2 linked regions of the Gloeobacter violaceus PCC 7421 genome follow. The protein of the gene in region 1 interacts with the protein of each later gene in a pairwise test. Links are inferred from orthologs where the notes say so. Each region holds a gene or a part of one and is shown in the gene's direction. Other genes may lie near its edges. The genes, in order: GLL_RS18465 and GLL_RS15120.

Region 1 (3,159 bases):
AGCCCGGTCCTTGGTACTACTACCTGCTGGTCACCCCGGCGGGCTTTTTCCCGTGGATTATGCTGTTGCCGGCCACCCTGCCCCGGCTGGTGCACTTTGACTGGTGGCGACGAAGCTTCTGGGCTGCGCGCTCACCCCGCGAGCAGTTGCCGTTGTTTCTGGCCCTCTGGTTCGCGGTGGTGCTGGTATTTGTGAGTGCCGCCTCCACGAAGCTGCCGCACTACATCCTGCCCGGCCTGCCGGCTCTGGCCTTGCTGTGTGCGCTGGTTTGGGAGGAGCGCACGGGCGCTCCGAAGTTCCTGGTGCGCTTCGGCCTGGGGGGGGTAGCCCTTGGAATGCTGCTACTTGCGGGGGCTTTTGCCTTTGCGCTCAACTTCATCGAAGACCCGTCCCTGCCCGAGTTGCGTTCGAGCATCGAAGCGACCGGCCTGCCCTGGCTCCTAGCCGCCATTGCCCTGATTGCCGCCGCCGCCGTCGCGATTGCCGCCTTCAGGCCCCGGCCCGATTGGGCGTGGGCTGCCTGTCTGCTCGCCTACAGTCTCATCTTTCCAGCTTTGATTGGCGGCCTGATGCCCGTGCTCGAACCGCAGGTGCACAGGCCCTTGCTGGCTATGGCCGACCGGCTGCGCACCGAAGCGCGCCCGGGCGATTTGACCGCCGCCTTGGGGGTCTACGCCCCCAGCCTCAATTTCTACTCGGGCATCAACCGCATCCCCGTCTATCAAAAAAGCCCGGAGGTGCGCTACCAGATGGCCCAGGACCGGCGCATGCTGCTGGTGACCACCGAGGGTCGCCTGTGCGAACACTGGATGATCCTCGATGATTTTCCGATTATTTTCACGTCCGGTATCTACAGGCTCTACGACATCCCGCCGCGCTCGAAGCTCAGATACTCAAAACCTGGTGTCTGCGAGGGAAATTGACCCCATATATGCCAACTTCGTCCCGTCTTTCAGGTAAACTGACGGCAAAATTCTTCTTGCCGCCATGCCTACGCTTCTCGAAAGATTGCAGGCTCCTTTGCGGGAGCGCACCGGCGAAACCAGCCCGAACGCATGGGTGCCGGAGGCGCGCCTGCTGGTCGTGCTCATCCTCTGCTGGCTCGCCCTCGGCCTGCTGGTGCTCTTTTCGGCTTCTTTGCCGGTGGGTGAGCTGCAGTACGACGACGGGTTGCGATTTTTTACGCGCCAGGCGCTCACGGCGGCGGTGGGGTTGCTGCTGATGTTCTGGCTGTGCCGAACGCGCATCGACCGCCTGTTTGCCGTGGCTTTGCCGGTGTTCGGGGTGCTGCTGGCGATGGTGTTTTTGGTCAAAATTCCGGGTATCGGCGTCGAGCTGAACGGCGCGCGCCGCTGGCTCCAGCTGGGGCCTTTCTCGCTGCAGCCTTCTGAACTGATCAAGCCCTGCGTCATTTTGCTGGCGGCCCCGCTGATCGCCAACTGGCGAAGGCTGCCGAATTTTACGCGCCTGCTCGGTCTGGTGGCTGCGGGCCTGACGGTGGGCGGCGTGCTGCTCCAGCCTGACCTGGGTACTGCTGCGCTGATTGGTGTCACCCTCTGGCTGATGGGCTTTGCGGGGGGTCTGCCCCTGGGCGGCTTATTTGCGGTGCTGGCGGCCGGGGGCGCGGTCGCTGCCTGGAAGGTAAGCACCACCGCCTATCAGATGGGCCGGGTGACCGCTTTTCTCGATCCGTGGGAGGTAGCCCGGGGCGAAGGTTACCAGTTGGTGCAGAGTCTGCTTGCCGTCGGCTCCGGCGGCCTGCAAGGCACCGGGTTCGGCCTGTCGGCCCAAAAATCGGCGTTCTTGCCCTACCCCTATTCCGATTTCATCTTCGCGGTCTTTTGCGAGGAGTTCGGCCTGGTCGGTGCCGCCGCCTTTGTGCTCTTTTTGTTGCTCTTTTTGGTCGTGGGCTTGCGGGTGGCGGTGCGCTGCGCCGAACCTACGCGCCGATTAATAGCCGCCGGTGCGACGCTGCTGTTGGTTACCCAGGCATTCTTCCACATCGCTGTGGTCACCGGTGCCGTACCGCCCAAGGGCATGCCGCTGCCGCTGATGAGCTACGGTGGCAGCGGTTTGATTGCGAGCTTATTGTGCTGCGCTCTGCTTATCCGTGCCGCCTGCGAGATGAACCTTGCCCCGGCGGTGCGCTTCGTGCGCCGCCGCCCCGCCGCGCCACCGCCCCGCCCAGTGGCGCCCGCCGCTCGTCCCGCCTCCGAACCTGTCCGGCGGGAGCCGTCGCCTTTGCCGGCGTACCTGCTCGATACGGCTGTCCGTAGCCGGTAGCCCGTTGAAAGTCTATTTGGCTGAGGCTGTAGGTAGACCTACTTCGTAGTAGCGGCCAGCCTCCTGCTGGTTCTCGATAAGAATCTCCTGGGCAAGCAGGTGACCGACACGAATAAAGTTGTCGGCGGCGATGCCGTTTTTGGGATCAGTTTCTCCAGCAAGCCGCAAAGATCCCCTTGCTCTGGCTAGCTTGCCCTGCTGTTCTTAGACTTCGTCAATACTATTGAGTAGAACAGCGACAAAAAAAGTCGTTTCGATTATCTATATGTTGAATATTTTTTTAGAAGTGGTGGTCGTAAACGATCAGATGCGCTTGCATGCCCTCTCCCAGGTACTTGGCCCAGAGATGATTCTGCCCGAATACTCATTCAAGCTTCGTGAACCTCTCAAAGTTAGCTCGCGCAGCTGCTTCGATTGTTGACGTGATCTGCGAAGGAGGTGCCAGTTGCCACAGACTTGCGCCAAGCAGCACAACTGCTGGATACCAGGGAGTGCGGTTCATCTGCCTAGGCTTTTTTGTCAGCCCACCAGCGGGGCGTAGCTTTCGGTATGGACCTCGACCGAGTTGTTCGGGCTCTCGATGAGTCGCACTTTGTGGAGCCTCGCCCCCAAAGCCCGCACCGGCTCTTCGAGCAGGTCACGGATATGGAGGGCGATATTTTCGGCAGTGGGCACCACCCCGGCGAAGTAGGGCACGTCCTTATTGAGGAAGGTGTGGTCGAAGGGCAGCAGGACCTTGTCTTTGAGAATCTGCTGTAATGCCGCCAGATCCACCAGCATGCCGGTGCGTCCGTCCACTTCGCCCTTGACGGTAATTTCGACGTGGTAGTTGTGGCCGTGGCCGTTCGGGCGGGCGCACAGGCCGTAAATCTCGGT
Region 2 (3,310 bases), 650 kb from region 1 along the record:
ATCCCCGTCTCGAAGTGCTCACCCGCAAAACGATCACAGCCGGCGAAGCTGAGATCCAGTCCAACCCCCGCGCCCGTTCGGCCAGGCTGCGCCTGGCCCGCCGCCTTTCACCCAGTGAGGAGTCTCGATCGTGAACGCCCTACCCCAGAGCCAGGTTTCCCCAAATACCGGCGTCGTGCTGCCGCTCGAACGTCCCCTTGCCGCCCCGCCCACCCCGGAGGAGTTAAAAACGCTGCGCCTGGCTGCCGGGCTGCGCACGGCGCGCAACGCCGGCATCGGTGTCCTCGCGCTGCTGGTCGTCGCCACCTCGGGCCTGTACTGGTGGACTTTTCAGACCCAGGCGCGCTGGGAGGACGGCTACCGGCAGTTGGTAAGCCTGCGCACGCAGTCGCGGCAACTGGCGCTTTTTAGCGAAGCGCTCACCGGCAACCTGGCAAGCAGCGTCGCCCTCAACACGCCGCTCAGGGTGGCCACCCCCGCCCAGGCGCTCAGCGTACCGGCCGCTCCCGAGCGTCCCCTCAAGCCGTTGCCCCAGGCTGCGGCCCCTGATCTGGCCCTTGCCATTCCGGCGGGCTACTGATGCGTTCGATCCGGCGGCAAACCACCTCCCGCCTGTGGCTGGTGGGCATCGGTGTACTCGCGGCGGCGGGCGGTCTGGGCTACCGCCTCTACGATCTGCAGGTCACCCAGGCGAGCACCCTCCAGGAACGTGCCGCCCTCCAGCGCGAGCGCACGGTCAAATCCGAGCGGCCCCGGGCAGGAATCGTCGATCGGCGCGGGGTGGCCCTGGCCCTCGATGAGCCGATTTTTGATCTCTACGCCCACCCGTTTTTGATCGACGCGGAGGCAAAATTGCTCGCCTCGCGCCAGGCTTCCAGACAAAAAGGCGTCGATCGCGAGGCGCTGGAGGCCAAGCTTGCCGCCCAGCACCGTCAGGCGCTGCGCTCCGAGATGGCCCTGGCCCTCGCCCAGGCCACCGGTCGGCCCGCGGCCGAAATCGCCGCCCGCCTCACTGAAAATCGCCGCACCGTCGCCCTTGCCCGCGGCCTGGGCGAAAATGCCCGCGAGCGCATCGTGCAGGCGAAGCTGCCGGGGTTGGAGTTCGGTTCGCGCCGCCGCCGCTTCTACCCGGACGGGGCCAACAGCGCTGCGTTGGTGGGCTTTCTCAACTACGAAGGCCAGGGCCAGGGGGGCGTCGAGCAGTTCTACCACAAGCGCCTCACCGGCGCCTCGTCGAGCTACCCGGTCACCCTCGGCCCCGGGGGGCTGCCGCTGGCAAGCACCCTGCCCACCGAGGCGTTCGAAGGCTTCGAGCCCGGCCGTCTGGCCCTCACCATCGACGCGCGCGTGCAGCGTGCCGCCCGCCTTGCCCTGGAGCGCGGCGTCGAGGCCAACCGCGTCACTCGGGGTGCCGCCATTGTGCTGGAGCCCCAGAGCGGCGAAATTCTGGCGATGGCGGTGAGCCCCAGTTTCGACAACAACCGCTACGGCGAATTTCCGCCCGCCCATTTCAAGAACTGGGCGGTGAGCGACCTGTACGAACCAGGATCGACATTTAAGCCGGTCAACGTCGCCCTCGCCCTCAGCGCCGGGGCCATTCGCCCCGACACCGTCGTCAACGACTCCGGTTCGATGAGTTTTGGCCGCTATACGCTCAGCAACTACGACCGGCGGGCGCGCGGGGCGATTTCGGTCACCAAGGTGCTGATGGTCTCCAGCAACATCGGCATGATCCGCCTGATGCAAAAAATGCCGCCCACCGCGTACTACGACAAACTGCGCGAAATCGGCATCGGGGGAGCCGGCGGCGTCGATCTGCCGGGCGAAACGCGCGGGATCATCACCAACCGCACCCAGTTCGCCAAATACCCGGTGCAGGTGGCGACGGTGGCCTTCGGCCAGGGGGTGGCCCTCACGCCTTTGCAACTGGCAAGCCTGCACGGGGCGATTGCCAACGGCGGCATGGCCATCCAGCCCCACCTCGTGCGCGCCTTCGAGAATGACGAAGGCCAGGTGCTCTGGAAACCGGAGCACCGATCGACCAAGCGCATCTTCACCTCCGAGGCGACCGTCGCCGTGCGCGAGATGATGATGCACGTCGTCGAAGAGGGCACCGGCAAACCGGCGCGCATCCCGGGCTACCGCATCGGCGGCAAGACCGGCACCGCCCAAAAAGCCAACATCGGCGGGCGCGGCTACCTGGCGGGCAAAAAGATCACCAGCTTCGTGGGCTATCTGCCGGCGCGCAACCCACGCTACGTGGTGCTGGTGGTGCTGGATGAACCCAAGTCCGGTAACGCCTTCGGCTCCACCACCGCCGCTCCCATCGTGCGCGAAATCTGCCAGGAGCTGATTTCCTACGGCAACCTCCCCCCGAGTCACCCGCAGGAGTTGCTCGCCGCCGCGCCCAAAAAACCGTAGTAGCTTACCACCGTACCGCCGTAGACCCGCCGATCGAGTCGCACCAGAGAACCCACGGCCTCGGGCAAATCCGGCAAATCTTCGCCGTGCTCGGCAGCCAGTTCGCCGTCGTCGGCCAGCAACCCGCAGGCAACGACCGCCTCCAGTACCGGCAGGTAAAGCTCCCCACGGTAAGGCGGGTCGAAGTAGATGAGATCGAACACCCGGCCCTGCTTTGCCAGACGGGCGACACCGGTAAGCGCGTCCGTTTTGTGGATCGTCCCGAGGCCGGGGGCGATCTTGTCCCAGTTGGCCGCGGCGATGCGCGCCGCCCCGGCCGCCTGCTCGATCCCGATTGCCTCTGCCGCGCCGCGCGCCAGGGCTTCGGCCCCCATCGTGCCCGCCCCGGCGCACAGATCGAGCCAATGGCAGCCTTCCACCCGGCCGTGCCAGCGACCGAAGACGGCCGTGCGCACCCGCCCTAAAGTAGGCCGGGTATCGAGTCCGCCCGGGGTGCGCAGCAAGCGGTTGCCGTAGATACGCAGGCTCATCGTCCGCCTATGCTAACCGGCCGTGAGGTTCAAGCAAGTCTACCCATCACCCGCTGGCTGCCACGATGCTTCATGAGGGAGGACGATTGACCCGTAGTAATTTTCCTGCCAGATTCTCCTCTTCATCCTCGATCGCCCTGTGGATGTTGTCAGCAAGCCGCTGCCAGTTCAAATCCTCGGAGCAGACGACGATTCCGGCATGCTCCGGACAAAAGCGATGCAGCCGCACAAAATGGCGACGATTTTGGGTGAGAACAGCGCATTGTCGACTGGCAGCAAAGTCCAATACCTGTTCGTCTGGTATGCCCTTGGTAGCCTGGCCGGCCTCCTGAGCCGTCAATACGTCATGTCCCAGTGCC

The links.
Region 2: the proteins of GLL_RS18465 (region 1) and GLL_RS15120 interact in binary tests that used the Escherichia coli proteins (3 or more experiments, as listed by UniProt). The link is inferred for Gloeobacter violaceus PCC 7421 from one-to-one orthologs.

What each region holds. Positions count from the first base shown.
Region 1 is NC_005125.1:3,771,579-3,774,737, reverse strand. The notes cover bases 287-3,135. They hold GLL_RS18465 (FtsW/RodA/SpoVE family cell cycle protein), read left to right. Parts: upstream 287-987; coding sequence 988-2,283; downstream 2,284-3,135. Other genes in these bases: GLL_RS18455 (6-carboxytetrahydropterin synthase), read right to left, coding at 2,803-3,135; GLL_RS18460 (hypothetical protein), read right to left, coding at 2,296-2,451; GLL_RS18470 (ArnT family glycosyltransferase), read left to right, coding at 287-923. Also shown: more of GLL_RS18470, read left to right, coding at 1-286; more of GLL_RS18455, read right to left, coding at 3,136-3,159.
Region 2 is NC_005125.1:3,124,832-3,128,141, forward strand. The notes cover bases 1-3,000. They hold GLL_RS15120 (peptidoglycan D,D-transpeptidase FtsI family protein), read left to right. Parts: upstream 1-579; coding sequence 580-2,421; downstream 2,422-3,000. Other genes in these bases: rsmH (16S rRNA (cytosine(1402)-N(4))-methyltransferase RsmH), read left to right, coding at 1-134; GLL_RS15115 (hypothetical protein), read left to right, coding at 131-580; rsmD (16S rRNA (guanine(966)-N(2))-methyltransferase RsmD), read right to left, coding at 2,379-2,951. Outside these bases: GLL_RS15130 (DUF5615 family PIN-like protein), read right to left, coding at 3,022-3,310. UniProt on the Escherichia coli protein: Essential cell division protein that catalyzes cross-linking of the peptidoglycan cell wall at the division septum. Required for localization of FtsN.